4 regions of the Cohnella cellulosilytica genome follow, and region 2 is predicted to be linked to each of the others. Evidence: riboswitches for the same ligand, from Rfam matches in the RefSeq annotation. Region 2 holds a riboswitch; each other region holds the start of a gene.
What was found. A riboswitch is a leader RNA that binds a small molecule or an ion and turns the genes downstream of it on or off. The one in region 2 is predicted to bind cyclic di-GMP.
Positions count from the first base shown of each region.

Region 1 (3,905 bases), on a different contig from region 2:
AATACGAGCGTTTTCGCGATTTTTTGTCCGTTTCACCCTTTATGGAGCGGGAAAACTGATTATTAAGACCGGGGTCTTATAAAAATAAGTAAAAAAGTCCTTGAAAATATACGAAAAATAACTAGAATGAAGTCTTTCGGCGGATATCTGGTTGTCGGAAAAAGCGGCGATATGGTAAAATCAAACATGCCTGCCGCATTTTTTTATTCAGCCCTTTTATGAAAAGGTGAATGCCTTGGGAATCCAATGGATCGATTTTATCCTTTTTTTGATGCTTTTTCTGCTATTCATCGGCGTTATCGCCGTTAACAGAATTACGACGACGCATAAAGTGTATTTGGCTTTTCATTTTATCATGATGCTGTGGCCGCTCGGACAGTTCGCGGTCAAGCTGACGGATTTTCCCAACGTTCAACTGTTTTTCATCAATTTATCCTTCGTGGCCTTGGGAATGCTTGGCCCGGGGTGGTTATTCTTCGTTTTTTTCCTCGCGAATCGAACGACCCAGTTGAAAGGGAGCCGGGTTCTGCTGTATATTGGCCCGGCGGTCGTCTGCATCGCGGCGGCGATGTGGAACCCGGGCAAGCTGTTCATGGCCCCGGTCGTCGACGGCTATACCGAACGGGAATACGGCCCGCTGCTGTGGCTGCTCGTCCTCGTTCAATTCGCTTACCTTTTCGTCGCCCTGCTGAATATGTTTCACGCTCTGAGGAGCGTAACGTCCGTGAATCAGCGCAAGCAGCTTGCAACCGCTTTAATCGGCATGTTCGTACTGACGGGGCTCGGGCTGCTCGACGTATTCGTGAACGTATTGCTGGTCGAGTGGCTGCCGGTCGTTCCGGGCCTGCTCTCGATGGGCATTTTACTGTCGGATCTCTGCTTCGTCATCGCGATTTATCGGTTTGGCATGCTGGATATTTTGAGCATGGCCCAACGGGATATTTTCGAGCATATGACCACCGGCGTTATCGTCGTGGACGAGAACGGCAAAGTGCTGGAAGTGAACCGGGGCGCTTCGCCGCTCGTGCAAGTCGCCAAAGGCGAGACGTTCGAGATGGAGAAGTTTCTGGGCCCTTTGCAGGTGCAGGGGGAAGTCTACGAATTTCTGTACCGCTACAATCATCATCCCCAAGAGAAGCTGCAGATGGAATTTTCGCTTCAGGACTCGTCGGGCAGGCACGTGTCGATTCAAATATCGCCCGTCCTGGACAGCCGCAGAACGCTGCTCGGGCGGATTATTACCTTCCACGACGTCTCGGAGCTGCGCAAGCTGGTCGTGGAGATGAATCGCAAAAACGAGGCGCTGCACGAGCGAAACCTGGAATTGATCACGATACAGGAAGAATTGTTCCGCGTGAACCAGAAGCTGGAGCAGATGGCCGTCACCGACGGGCTGACCGGGTGCTTCAACCGCAGGTATCTGATGCAGCAATTGGAGCACGAAGTGCTGCTGAACATGAGGTATCAAATTCCGTTCGCCATTTTCTTGTTCGATATCGATTACTTTAAGCAAATTAACGATAAATACGGCCATCTTGTCGGCGACGAGGTGCTTCGCAGCACGGCGGAGATCGTTCGTTCGATGCTGCGGCGGACGGATATTCTGGCAAGATACGGAGGAGAGGAGTTCACCGTCTACCTGCCCCATACGAACCGGGAGCAGGCGGAGCTGCTGGCGGAGCGAATCATGCTCGCCGTCGGGGAGAACCAGGTGCAGGCCGGACCGGATAAAGTGGGCGTCACGATCAGCATGGGCGTGCTGTCCGAATCCAGCGACAACTTGAAATTCACCGATCCCAAGGAATATTTGCGAGAGGTATTCTCCAGCGCGGACGCCGCTCTGTACAAGGCCAAAAATGAAGGCCGCAACCGCGTCGTCATGGTGCGCTGACCGGGGCGGGGCTTGGCGGAGACGCAAAAAACATATGACGGAAAGTTAGCGAATATGGTACAATTATTCCAGCGGAAAACGGATTGCGATAAACGCAAACTTGCTGAAAAGCAAGGACGCAAAGCCACAGGGTCTAATGTCCAGCGGACGATGACAGCCTGGCTGCCGATAATCCTACAGGGATGATTCAGGCGAAACGGGCTGCTCCGATAGAGTTGCCTGTTTTTTTATATCCGACTTAAGCAAAATGGCGGGAAGGTGGTTGCGCGGAGATGTCGCATACCGAAGACAATAGAGCCGCATTAACCGAACTGGACAGAGATTTGCTGCCCTTAAACGTGCTTCTGCACTGTCGGACCGTCGTAGAAGGAAAAAATTTCGTCACGACCGGCGTCATGACCCATGTGGAAGGAGAATTGTTCGAGGTCGAGCTTCCCGAATTCGAGCAATTCGAGCTGGGAGAGCCGGTAAAGATGACCGTATATTCGCCGGCGGGAATCCAGTCGATGTCGTCCATCGTGTTCGCGAAATACGAAGGGGCCATCGCGATTCTCCAGCCCCCCGAGCTGCAGAAAAGATTCAAGGAAAGGCGGGAGTACCCCCGGGTCGAAATCGAGGGGAACGCCTTGGTCGTCCGCGTCCTGGGCGATTCCGGGGCGGGACGGGAACTCCAGAACTCGGAAAGCCTTACGATTCACGATATCAGCATATCCGGAATCAGCTTTTCCGGTCCGGACGCGCCGCATTTCGCCGCAAAGTCGAGGCTGAGAGCGACGATCGAAATCGGGATCACCTTCGACTGCGAGCTGGAAATCGTGCGCAGGGAAAGGCAGGAGGACCGGATCTATTGCGGGGCCAAAATGCACGTGCTCGAGCCCGAGATGCTGCGCCCGCTGCGCGCGCTTATCTTGCGCCAGCAGGTTCAGAAAAACGCCGACGCCCGCCGCGCCCTGGGCAAGAAACGTTAATATTATCGGGAGAACGCCAAGAACAAGGGTTGGACCAGCCGCTAACGGCGTCCAACCCTTGTTGTCGATTCAACCGCCGAACGCGTCCCGGAAAGCTTGCGTCAGCTTGACGCGATCGACGTCCCACAGCTCCGCGATGTCGGCGCTGACCTCCTCGTCCCACCAATCGGCAAGCTTCTTGCGGTTGCTTTTATTTTCCGAGATCCACATCAGATTGCCGATCACCCGCTTGAAATACAGCTCCTCGGCCTCCCGGACGAGCGGGGCGGGGATGTGCCGCTTCAGCCTTTTGACGGTCCGGTACAGCTCGTTCGAGCATGCCCGGCGGATGCTGCGCGGCGAAGGCAGCGGGGAGGCATGTTTTTCCTGAAACATTTTCATCGGCTACGCCTGCCTTTCTCTCCCATACCCTATGCAGGAGAAAAAGGGGCGGTTACCGCGAGCGCGAAGTTATTGGACGACGAGATAGCCGACCATCGGTCCGCCGCTTTTCGGATCGGAATGCGTCTGGCAGACGATGGTGTAGATGCCGGCTTCCTTCGGAGTGAAATTGACGACGGTCGTTTTGCCTTTGCTGATGGTGCCCTTGATGTCGAAGCCTTCGATGACGAACGGATGGGACTGGCCGTTGATGCCGGTAATGCGCAGCTCGACGGGCACGCCTTTTTTGGCGACGACGGTGCCGGGGTAGAACAGGTAGGTTTCCAGCTTTTTGCCGTTGTCTCCCTGAGCCGTGAATTCTCCTGTCGTCAAATACAGAATCTGCTTGGCCGTCTCGTCGCCCGCAGGCGCGATGGCGGGTTTGGATTGCTGCCAACCGATATACGCGCCGGCCAAAATGACGAGCGCCGCGATAATGGCGTACAGCTGGATTTTCTTGCGGTTAAGGATGACGATTTTATTCATGCCGCTCTCTCCTCTTCAACTTTGTCCACCTACTCGAAGTCTATGCCGGGGCCCGTCCGCTCATGACAAGCCTGCAACGATTTTGCGGGAACGCCGTATAACTGGAAGGCGGCTGCGGGGCTGTGCTAGAATGAAGACGG
Region 1 covers NZ_JBHMDN010000032.1:42,835-46,739, forward strand. Annotated here, with positions in the region: gene ACFFT4_RS22350 (class I SAM-dependent methyltransferase) at 1-59, shown strand, start outside; gene ACFFT4_RS22355 (histidine kinase N-terminal 7TM domain-containing diguanylate cyclase) at 236-1,891, shown strand; cyclic di-GMP riboswitch class I at 1,975-2,061, shown strand; gene ACFFT4_RS22360 (PilZ domain-containing protein) at 2,164-2,859, shown strand; gene ACFFT4_RS22365 (dehydrogenase) at 2,929-3,240, opposite strand; gene ACFFT4_RS22370 (cupredoxin domain-containing protein) at 3,310-3,765, opposite strand.
Region 1: another riboswitch for cyclic di-GMP. It lies ahead of ACFFT4_RS22360 (PilZ domain-containing protein); the one in region 2 lies ahead of ACFFT4_RS02890 (fibronectin type III domain-containing protein).

Region 2 (3,905 bases):
AGATCGGCCGCCGGCGCTTAATCGCGTCGATCCGGCCCGACAATATTAAGCGAACGAGGGGAACCGAATGCTTAAGCTAGCGGAAAGGCTCGGCACGCACGAATCGGCGCTGTGGACGCTGTGCAAGCAAATGGGCGTGAATTACGGGGTGGCCGCGCTGCCGCCGGAGCAGAACGGCCTGAAGCCTTGGGACTATCTGAATCTAATGCAGATGAAAACCCGCTACGAGAATGCCGGCCTCCGGATCGAGGTGATCGAATCCCGTCCTCCCGCGAACCTCATCAAGCTCGGCAAGCCGGGACGCGACGAGGAGATCGCGACCGTGCAGGAGCTGATCGTCAACATGGGCAAGCTGGGCATTCCGGTCTGGTGCTACGATTTCATGGCCGACTTCAACTGGCTGCGAACGTCGACCGCGACCCGGACGCGCGGGGGAGCGCTCGTCTCCAGCTACGACCATTCTCTTGTCGCCGACGCGCCGTATTCGGAAAACGCGCCGGTCAGCGAAGACGAATTGTGGTCGAACCTAAAATACTATCTGGAGGCGATCGTGCCGGTGGCTGAGAAAGCCAAGGTCAAGCTCGCCCTGCACCCGGACGATCCGCCGATCTCGCCCATCCGCGGGATGTCGCGCATTGTGACGAGCGCCGACGCGCTGCAGCGGGCCGTCGATCTGGTGCCGAGCGAGTACAGCGGCATCTGTCTGTGCCAAGGCGTGCTGTCGGCCGCGGGCGAGGACATCCCGGCTACGATTCGCAGATTCGCGAAGCAGGACAAGCTGTTCTTCGTCCACTTCCGGGATACGAGAGGCACGCCCGAACGCTTCGAGGAGACGTTCCACGACGACGGGATGACCGACATGTACGAATGCATTCGAACCTATGCCGAGGTCGGCTTCGACGGCCCTCTTCGTCCCGACCACGTCCCGACGATGGCGGGCGAGGAGAACGGCAATCCCGGCTACGAGACGCTGGGCCGCCTGTTCGCCGTCGGCTACATTAAAGGGCTGATGGACGGAGTGTATCGAAAATGATATTCTCGTTACAGATTACGGCCGAGAGCGAGTGATATTTGATGATCATTAAAATCGCACAGGGAAAGGGTGAAGGATAAACCAAAGAGGAGGCAAACCTTTGTACAATCCGTTGGAGCTGATGAGCATCCAAGCCGAAGTGCTCTATGTTCACGATCGCGATGGACGCATCACAACGATTAATGAGCCTGCAAACCAGCCTGCACCTCGTTTTTTCTGGGGGCACACCGGGTCCGGCAGCATTGTCAGATTCCGGAGCGATACGCCGGAACGCTTAATTCATGACGTTCAACAACTGATGAGCCGGAATGAGCCAACCGAGCAGCTTGCTCCTGTCATTCGGGCATTGGAGAAGGACAGAGGAATTAAAAGCTTATGGACGGGTCCGGCCTTTGTATTCCCGAAAGTCGTAAAGGATTGCACAGACGCCGCGTTGGTCACCGATGACAACAAATCCAGCTTAGAAGCGGGGTTTCCATCTCTATTAAAGGAACTGAAGCTTCGGGAGCCTTGTTTTATGGTGACGGAAAACGGCATGGCCGTATCCGTCTGTTTCAGCGCAAGAAGCAGCGATAAAGCGGCAGAGGCCGGAGTCGAGACATTGGCGGATTATCGGGGCAAGGGATACGCGACGCGCGTAACGTCCGCATGGGCTCAAGCGATACGCCGGTCCCGGAGGCTCCCTTTATACAGTACATCATGGGACAATTATTCTTCCCAGTCTGTTGCTAAACGTCTTTGTCTTCATCTCTATGGAACCGATATTTCCATTTATTAAGGTTAGACTTCCCATCCCGCGTCTCATAAAAAAGCCTGCTGCCAACTTCGGCCGCAGGTTTTTTTCGTATACGTTTTATCGCGATTATTCCAATTCGCTAGCGACGAGGGGATCATCCCTCCTGTGTCGCCTTTTTGAGTTGCGAACATGCAGGAACAACGGAAAAATAAGGAGTGATATACTAGAACAACCAGACCATTATTCTAAGAACTGTAGTTCTGTTGTTTTACTGTCTCGTATGTCGAAAGTATGAATAATTGAAAAAAATGAGTAGAACATAATAGGAAAATGGTGTAAACTGTCTGAATATAAGGGCAATTATTCCTATTTAATCACAAAGTTACAAAGATTTATAGCCATGCGAACTGAAAAAGGCAAACCTGATCGAAAGACAGGGACGCAAAGCCACGGACCTAAGGTATCGAATGAAATCGATTGCTATGGCCGCCGGGTTGCCCGCTCTCAGGCTTTTTTTGCGTTCTTTTAATTCCAAATCTATCTATCTGAGGGAGAATGTGAGATGAAGGGTTCGTTTGTTTCCATAGTCGCCAAAATTTTATGCTTTGCCTTGCTTACACAAATCTTCGTTCTCACATGGGGAGGGCATCCGGTCCAAGCCTCTTCGATGTTGCCCGATATCCATATTCAATTTGGGGGAGGTTCAACCGCCGCCGGAGATACGCCTATACCGGATTACGGAGAAATTTATGGAGAGAGAAACGGGCATACGTACGGGTGGAACTTTGATCATACTTCCTTCTCGGTAAACGAAGCTGTCTACGGGCCCTCTACGTTGGATTCATCGATTATTGTTCAACCCGGAGGACAATGGGAGATTGAACTGCCTTCCGGAAGCTACGAGGTTGAAGTCAGTGTCGGCAATTCCGTCTACGGGAGCATGAACACGCTCCGTGTAGAAGATGTGGTGTTCTGGGATCAATTGGCTCTTCCGGCTGGAAATTACGAGACGGCAAAAAATCGAGTCCAAGTGTCGGACGGCAGACTAAGCGTGGCAGCTGATCCAGTCAGTGCTTCTACCTCCATTCGCTCCATAACGATTGCAAAAGTCGTTCCGGTTATCCGTCAAATGTCTCTGCCCAATATCGGGTTGCCAGCGGTGCAAAATAAACAACCCGGAGACACGATCCTATTATCGGGCCGACAGAGTAACGAACATAATGCCATTCCTGCTATTAAGGTCCAGGGGTTGGGACAGGCGATCAATACCTACCTGAATGCTCAATTAAGTTCTATGGAGCAACTCATCTCGACGATGGAAATGCAAGCTTCAACCTGCACAGGATGCAGCGCAGGCGATCTGGAATCGGCTATTGCCGGGAGTCCTGACGAACAAATCGTGATGAAGACGGGACATCTGAATCTGGACAACTCGGCTACGTTCGGATCACCGGACAAACCCGTATTTTTGATTGCGGAAGGGATCAATACAAACCGGGATTTAACGCTTACCGTTTATGGAGTATTGGCCATTAAGGGCAACTTAAACGCGAATACAAACCTGACTATGAACATCCTTGCGCCGCAGTCGTCAGGATCGTCAATTCGAGGCGATCTGTGGATCGGCGGGACGCTCCATTTGAATAATGATTCGGCCGTAGAGGTGTCAGGCGATTTCATGGCAGGCAGCCTGATCTACAACAATGGTCAATTGAACGTACGGGCCGATCGCGTTCTGGTTTCCAATCAATTGCACATTAATACCAAGGTGGATATGAATGTCACCCAGGAAATGGTTGTCGGCAACCTGGTATCCAATAACCAAACGGCGAACATCCGGGTCAACTCGGGAGATTTATTCATTCGCGACGATATTCAGGTTAATAACCATCTGAGCCTGCAGACTGGGGGAGTCGTTGCCATAGGCGGCAGCCTCACTGCAAACCAGAAGCCTCTTGTCTCTACCGGAATAGGCGAAGATGCCCGGACGAAATTAAATTATCGAATTTACGGATTAAATGCGGAGTATTATTCTGAGCCCGATCTGACAGGCGACTTATCCGCTGTCGTTGATGAGAATGTAAATCTGAACAATATATTGCCGGTATCCAAGCCGGGGCTTAACGACGGGAACAT
Region 2 covers NZ_JBHMDN010000006.1:137,860-141,764, forward strand. Annotated here, with positions in the region: gene ACFFT4_RS02875 (D-2-hydroxyacid dehydrogenase) at 1-49, shown strand, start outside; gene ACFFT4_RS02880 (mannonate dehydratase) at 68-1,033, shown strand; gene ACFFT4_RS02885 (GNAT family N-acetyltransferase) at 1,134-1,811, shown strand; cyclic di-GMP riboswitch class I at 2,175-2,271, shown strand; gene ACFFT4_RS02890 (fibronectin type III domain-containing protein) at 2,332-3,905, shown strand, end outside.

Region 3 (3,905 bases), on a different contig from region 2:
CATCCCGTCGCCAAGGCGGAGAGCATGGCAATAAGCAGCGCGATCCCCAGCCAACTCCGAATCCGGCTATGTACAGATCTATTCATTAGAATCAAACCTCTCTTAAATCCCGTTTCCAAAAATTGAAGCAAATTACCTATTGTTAATAGGTATAAAGTACCAATAAAATAGACATCATCATTTTACCACGCTTTGCTGAACAATTTCTAAACTTTTTCGAGAGGAACGCAAATTTTATTGCCTCGTTGTACAGATTTTGTTCAGCCCGATAGTTTATTATTTCAGGTTGAACGCACCCTGTACAGGTAAAGGCAGATGGTAAATCTATGAAACTAACCGGAACAGCCGTCACGAAAATCGCCGCCTACGTTCTGATCGCAGCCGGCCTCGCCCTGCTGGCCTTCCCGACGGTTCGCGAGTATTTGCAGGATCGGGAACAGCAGCGAATTTTGCAGCAATTGGAGCAATCCTTGTCACCCGTCGAGCCCGCCCGCTCTTACGATATTCAAAGCGAGTACAGCCGGCTCTCCCATGTACTTGACGCAGGCCTGGAGCAGACAGGAACGGAAGAACCCGAGCCGTCCGAAACTCCCGAAGAGCTGATGGATGAGCGGACGATCGGAATTATCGAAATTGATAAAATCGAGCTGAAGCTGCCGATTCTGGAAGGGGCGACGACGCAGACGATGAAGGTCGGAGCCGGTCACATGACGGAAACCGCGCCGCTTGGCGAGATCGGCAACGCGGCCGTCGCAGCCCACCGCGCCCGTACGAAAGGACGAATGTTCAACCGGCTTAACGAAGTGGACATCGGCGACCGGATCGACATCCGTACGAGAAACGACAGCTTCGTCTATCAAGTGACCGACATTAAAGTCGTGCTTCCAACCGACCTGTCCGTGCTGGACAACGACGGGGACAAAGCCACCCTCACCTTAATCACATGCGACCCGCTCGTGAATCCGACGCACCGCCTCATCGTTCGCGCCGAACGGGTTGAAGATCAAGGTTGAAGCCTCTCTGCAAACACAAAAAAAAAAAAAAAAAGCGTCCGGAATCTTTGACGATTCCGGACGCTTCGAAGTTTAATCAATAATATTTAGCGGCTGCATAGTCGCTTGCCTTTTTCGCGAACGCTGCTTTCTTGTCGCCTTTGCTCAACCCCGCGTCCACCGTCGTATCGACGACGACCCATTTCCCGTTCAGATAAACCTCGTTCCACGCATGATATTCGTCGACCAAATTCGATTTTCCCATAACCAGCTTGGCCGGAATGCCCTCGCTGCGCAGCATTGCCGCGTACAAGGTGGCGTAGCCGTAGCAGATGGCTTTGCCCGAAGCGAGCGTACCGTCGATGTCGGGAACGTAATCCGAGGTGATCTTGCGAGCCAAATCTTTGTCGTAGCTGACATTGCGAACGATATATTCGTAGATCGCTTTCGCCTTCTGTTCGTCGGTCGCGGCGCTCTTGGTCAATTGCTTCGTCTTGGCCAGCGTCTTGCCCGCGTTCTCCCAGGCGATCGATAAGGTGGAATTCAAGAACACATCGGGCGTATTTTTAACGGTTACGCTGATTTTCTCCGTGAGATTCACACGATACTTGTTGCCGGTAACTCGCTCGAGCACCATAACCTCGTATTGCCCGTTCCCCATCTGCAGCGGCAGCCATACGATCTGTCCATCCGCGGACGTGTTCAGCGTGTAAGTGTAGCTGGTTCCGTTCTTCGATATTTTCGCTTTCATATCCACAGTCGGCTTGCTCGCCAGGCGAATGCCGATCGTGCCCTTGGTCAATGCGCTCGTATCTAATGCCGCTTTGTTCGCTCCCGCGCTTGCAAAAGCGAGAGTCGGAACCGCAGCGAAGAGAATGAAAATCGTTAACAGCAACCTGGCAGGTTTAAACATAAACCCCAAACTCCTTTCGGTAGCTGGCTGCCATTCCTCGCGGAAGAGAAGGCCCTTTAGCTTTGCGTCCCTGCCTTTCGACAGGTTTGCCGTTATCGTGAAGCTTGTCCGAATAAAACAAAAAAAGCCCAGTCTTTCGGTAGCTGGCTATCATCCTTCCATGGGAAGGGAAGACCCTCTAGCTTTGCGTCGCTGTCTTTCGACAGGTTTGCCGTTATCGAGCTTGCTTTAATTAAGTAAATTATAGCGAAATTCCGTCGAAAAAGCAAGAAAAACCTGCCAATAATCTTGGCAGGTTTAGTAGAATTTATCTCTGTTCTCTATCTCTTACTCTATTCTCTATTTTTTCTTGATAAGGGAAATTCTTTTGCGGTTCAGGAAGATCACTCCCGCAGCAATAAGCGCCAGACCCGCGATTTGCAGCGGCAGCGGGCTGTCTTCCCCGGTTTTCGGCAATGCTTTGCCCGGAGCCTTGCCTCCGGCGTCTACCCCGCCGAGTGGAACATCGTCCACGTCGATCTCGACGAGAATTTCCTGTTCATTGCCTTCCGAATCGATCACGATGATGGTAAAGGAATCTTTGCCTTTGTAGTCTTTGTCCGGCGTATATTTCCATTTGCCGTCCGGCGTGATCGTAACCGTGCCATGCTTCGGTTCTTCTCCGACTTTAACTTTGCCGCCTTTAGGAACTTCCGTTGTTCCTTCGACCGGCTTCTCGTTCGTCGTTTTCTCTTCTACCTTCTCGATCGGCTTGCTCGGCTGCGGAGTCTCGGAAGGTCCCGGGGTCTCCGACGGGCCTGGCGTCTCCGAAGGCTCCGGATCTTCCGTCGGCCCCGGCGTCTCGGTCGGCTTCGGCTCCTCCGTCGGCTGCGGCGTCTCCGACGGTCCCGGATCAGGCGTCCAGCCTCCTCCGGAGCTTGGGACGTAGATTAACCCAACGTCAATGCTGAGATCCTCCCACACTTGACCGACACCATCGCCAATCGTAATCACGGCGGTGAAGCCTTTGGTCAGTTGGTTGGAATCCTGCTCGGGATCTACTCCGGCTTCCTCTGCTTTCGTCAGTTTATATCGGCTTGGAATGAGGAATTCAACGTAATAATCCCCACCTACCAAGTGATCAAACAGGTAGTAGCCCGGTTTTCCGGAATTGTCGGATTTCGTTTTTGTTTCAGCAAGCGGATTTTTGTCCTTATCGTACAATTTGACCGTAATTCCGTTTACGCCATAGTTTTGGTTTTCATCTTGTTTGCCGTTGGAATTGCTGTCCAACCACACATAGTTGCCGATAGCCCCGTTCGCAATCAAACCGAGATCGATCGTATGATCTACCCAATCCGGCGATCCGGGCGCGCCGCCAATCACAATCTGATCCGTGAAACCGTCATTGTCTGTCGGGTCGGAATCCTTGTCGTCGGCGCCAACGCCTGCTGTAGTCTTGGTGTAATCAACAGGGACAATGAATTTCACATAATACGTACCGGCCAGCAGGTTGTCAAACAGGTAGTAGCCTGGCTTTCCGTCTTTGGTTTGGGTTATCGCAGTCGCGATTGGCGTTCCCGATTTGCTATCCTTGTACAGCTCCACTTCAATACCGTTTACTCCGTCGGAATCCGCATCATTCTGAATGCCGTCTCTGTTGCGGTCCAACCACACATAGTTGCCGATCTCTCCGCGCGGAACCAGTCCAAGGTCAATCGTAAGATCGTCCCATACGGAATCGGGATCGGAGCCGCCGATTGGAATGATAGAGGTTATTCCCTCGTTATCCGTCGTATTGGAATCATTGGTCGAATCCGTTCCATCTGCTTCTGCCGTGGTTACGCCATAATCGTCAGGTATAATGAATTGCACCTTGTAATTACCCTGCGGCAGACCTGGGAACAGATAAAATCCTTTTTTGCCCTCATGATCCCTAGTGAATGTTTGAGCGATTTGAACTCCCGTATCGTTAAACAATTTCACTGTGATTCCGTTGATTCCGTTCTCGCTAGCGTCCT
Region 3 covers NZ_JBHMDN010000028.1:107,187-111,091, forward strand. Annotated here, with positions in the region: gene ACFFT4_RS20230 (polysaccharide deacetylase family protein) at 1-86, opposite strand, end outside; gene ACFFT4_RS20235 (class D sortase) at 327-1,013, shown strand; gene ACFFT4_RS20240 (transglutaminase domain-containing protein) at 1,090-1,905, opposite strand; cyclic di-GMP riboswitch class I at 1,921-2,006, opposite strand; cyclic di-GMP riboswitch class I at 2,041-2,128, opposite strand; gene ACFFT4_RS20245 (SdrD B-like domain-containing protein) at 2,245-3,905, opposite strand, start outside.
Region 3: another riboswitch for cyclic di-GMP. It lies ahead of ACFFT4_RS20240 (transglutaminase domain-containing protein); the one in region 2 lies ahead of ACFFT4_RS02890 (fibronectin type III domain-containing protein).

Region 4 (3,905 bases), on a different contig from region 2:
GCGAACCCGCGCGAACGGGATTCGGTCGGTCTGCTTCGCGAATTCGAACAGCTCCCGCACTTCCCGGATCGCGGACTCGATCAGATAAACGATCGACACCGCCTCCACGTCCTGCTCGCACAGGGTAACGCCTTGTCTCGCGAGCAGCCGAATATCGCGATCCGTCAGCACGCGCGAGACGGGAACGATCAACGTTCCGCTCTCGTTGTAGATGTTGCGGTTGACTCTTTTTCCGATGTAGGCCTTCATTTGACTCCCCAGCATGTTTATCCCACCATCTGCTTATCTTTAGGTTTGCCTCGCGTCATCCGATCCGTTATGTCTCTTCAAAGCCGGAATGTCGAACACCGTCTGCCCGATCGGTTCGAAAATATCCTTGCAATACCTTCCGACGCACACCCGCCCGGAATACATCTTCTCCACCTGCACTTTGCGCCTGGCCTTAAGCACCGATATCGCTCCGGTCTGGCCTCCGACGGTGATCGCCCGGATGCTGTCGCCGGCGTCGAGCCGCGATCCGCGGCAGATCGCCTGAGTCGCGAGGAACACGATGTTCCGGGCCGAGTACAGCTCGCAGAGCAGCACGCCGTCCCGATGAATGACGATGTCGCCGTTGGATTTCAGCTCGCTTCCCTGACATTGGTTGATGCTGATCTCCACCTGCTCCTCCTGCATTCGCGCCACCTCTCCGTGGGTGTCCTGCAGCAGCGCGAGAAAGCCTTGCACGAACTCCCGGGTCGCCGACTCGATCAGCTGCGTCGGCTTCGTGAAGATTTCCGAAATCTCTTTCAGCTTCTCGTATTCCGTCTGCCGAATGTTGCGTATGTTCGAGATGACGGATTGCAGCTCCTTGATCGCCGGAAGAATGTCCTTCATCTTCGTCTCCAGCAGCAGCTGCACGATCTGGCCGAAGCGGACCGGCTGACGCTTCGCTTCAAGCGCGCCCTCCAGCAGCCTGGACGCCTCGAGCAGCTTCTCGATCGAATCGCACAGCTGCTTCGACGTATGGTAGAGGCGATTGAACAGCACGCCGAAGTAACCCGAATACAGCCGGCTCGAAATGACGTTGCCCCGTACGTTAATGCTGCCCGTCGCCGTAATCGTGGAATTGAACACATTCCCGTATACATAGACGTTGCCCAGCGACTCGACGATCATATTGTCGGTAACGTCCCCGCAGACGATCACGTCTCCGGAGAAAACGATGTTGCCCGTCGAGATGTCCACGTTGCCCGATACGACGTACGAGGTCGAGACGTCGAACGTCTTGATTTTCCCGCCCGTAATTCGGGGCCGTCCCTGCTTGCGCGCGATCACCTGGCCTTCCGGAGTGAGCTCCACGTTCGGCTTGGCCAGAATAAACAAGTCCTTGGGAGGCGTCGGCAGCGTCACGTTGCCCAGAACGTCGTACCCGGCGGTGCCGTCCACCATCGGAATTTTGCGGGCCATCAGATCGCCCTTCTGCACGGTCGGAATCCGCAGGTGATTGCGGAAATCGATCGCGCCCTCGACCTCGAAAAACTCGCTCCGCACCTGCTGGTCGAAGTAAATTTCCAGCCTGGCGTCTTCCCCATCCGCGGGAGCTTTGCCGCTGGCCACGACGATCGGCTCGAACGTGGGCCGGAGCAGCTCCTGCTGGATGGCGGCGAACTCGATCCGCGATTTGATCGACATCGCCTCCAGCTTCGCCACCACGTCGGCGAGCTGGACGGTCTTCAGCACGATGCTCTCGTCGTCCTCCGCCCGGACGGTCACCCTCCGCTCGGGGCCGTCGTCGACAATTCTGGCCGCGTATCGCTCCGTCGCGAACAGCCGCAGATAAGCAAACAGCTTGTCCTCCGAGACGGTAATCTCGAACAGCGGCTGCTCTTCCACTTTCCAGACGATTTTGTCCGAGGCCCGTACGGGAGCTTCCCATACGACTTCCTCGTCGTTAACGAACAGCCGGACGGGGCTCATCGGATAAATGACAGCGTATTCTCCGCCGGCAGCGGGGTCCTGAACGTAGATTTGCTGGTTGCGAATCCGTATCGTTCCGTCCCGCGCGGGGCCCTGCCCGTTCCCGTCCGGCTCGCCGGACACCGACAAGGCGTCATCGTCCGCTTCCCTGCCTTCGCTGTCGATGTCCAATTGATGGATCAGCTTCTTCAGCTCGGCTTCGGATATTTGCCTCTTCAAGCTCAACACCTCTCGACAACAAAAAAGACACCTCCCGAATGGGAAGGTGCCTTAACGCTCCATTCGGCGGCCTGGCAGCCATTGAACTGGGGAGTTCTTTAGGCCCATAGCTTTGCGTCCCCTTCTTTCGAAGGGTTTGCCTTTTCGTGTGTGCGTCTCCTCGATGTATATTTAACTAGAACAAATGAATATCTCCGCCTATTTACGTCACGCTTCGATATCAATTATAAGTCTATAGTCGCAACAATTTCAAGAGATTTATCGCGTGCCGGCCTATTCCAGCTTCACGACCCACCCGAACGGATCCTCGATCGCGCCTCTTTGGATGCCGGTCATGAAGTCGTACACTCTGGCCGACAGAGGCCCCGTCCGTCCCCCGTTCAGCGTCAGCTTGTCGCCCTGCCAGTTCAGTTCCCCGATCGGAGAAATGACGGCGGCCGTTCCGGTGCCGAACGCTTCCTCCAATGTCCCTTTCCGATACGCCTCGACCAGCTCGTCGATCGAAATCGTTCTCTCCTCGACTTCCACGCCCCAATGCTTCAGCACCTGGATAACGGAATCCCGCGTAACGCCGTCCAGAATGCTTCCGTTCAGCGCCGGCGTGACGACCTTGCCGGCGACTTTGAAGAAGACGTTCATGCTGCCGACCTCTTCGATATATTTGCGGTGCACGCCGTCCAGCCAGAGCACTTGGGAATAGCCTTTGCCGGAGGCTTCCTCCTGAGCTTTAAGTCCCGCCGCATAGTTGCCGCCGGTCTTGGCGTTCCCCACCCCGCCGGTAACCGCGCGCACATATTCCGACTCCACGTAGATGGTGACCGGGTTGATGCCTTCCGCGTAATACGAGCCTACCGGGGACAGAATGATCATGAAATAGTAGCTTTCCGACGGGGATACGCCCAGCGTCGCCTGCGTCGAGACGACGAAGGGACGAATGTACAGCGACGTGCCTTCGTCGGTCGGAATCCAGTCCTCGTCGACCTTGAGCAGCTGCTTCAGAGCGGCCATCGCCAGATCCTCGTCGATCGGCGGAATGCTCAGACGGGCGTTGGAGCGGTTAAGCCGCTGCAGATTTTTGAAGGGACGGAAGAGCAGCACCGGTCCTCCCGGCGTCTTGTAAGCCTTCATGCCCTCGAAGACGGTCTGGCCGTAATGGAACACCTTGGCGGCCGGGTCCAGCGAGATCGGCTGATAAGGAACGACGCGGGGATCGTGCCATCCTTGGCCCGAATTGTACTCCATAATAAACATGTGGTCCGTAAAATGCTTGCCGAAAACGAGCGTCGAAGCGTCCGGCTTCGCCTTGGATGCGGTCGTCCGTTCTACCGGGATTGCGTGTGCCATGTCCGAATAGTCTCCTCCTTGATTGAACGCGCTTTATAATTGAATGATACCAGAGTGCGATGTATATTGATAATATCTGTTTTATCGGTGATGCATACCTTTAGAGTATGGGAGGAATCGAGATGGACATGCGGCAGCTCCGGTATTTTCTGGCGATCGCGCACGAGGGTCAGATTACCCGCGCGGCCAAGCAGCTGAACATGGAACAGCCCCCGCTCAGCCGCCAGCTCAAGCTGATCGAGCAGGAGCTCGGCGTCGTGCTGTTCGACCGCAACGGCAAGCGGCTGCAGCTCACCCAGGCGGGCGAAATGTTAAGGGACAGAGCGCTGGTCCTGATGAAGCAATTCGAGGATACGATAACCTACGTGCAGGAGCTGGGAGAA
Region 4 covers NZ_JBHMDN010000010.1:297,172-301,076, forward strand. Annotated here, with positions in the region: gene ACFFT4_RS07420 (HD-GYP domain-containing protein) at 1-264, opposite strand, end outside; gene ACFFT4_RS07425 (flagellar assembly protein A) at 289-2,178, opposite strand; cyclic di-GMP riboswitch class I at 2,241-2,329, opposite strand; gene ACFFT4_RS07430 (branched-chain amino acid aminotransferase) at 2,452-3,522, opposite strand; gene ACFFT4_RS07435 (LysR family transcriptional regulator) at 3,645-3,905, shown strand, end outside.
Region 4: another riboswitch for cyclic di-GMP. It lies ahead of ACFFT4_RS07425 (flagellar assembly protein A); the one in region 2 lies ahead of ACFFT4_RS02890 (fibronectin type III domain-containing protein).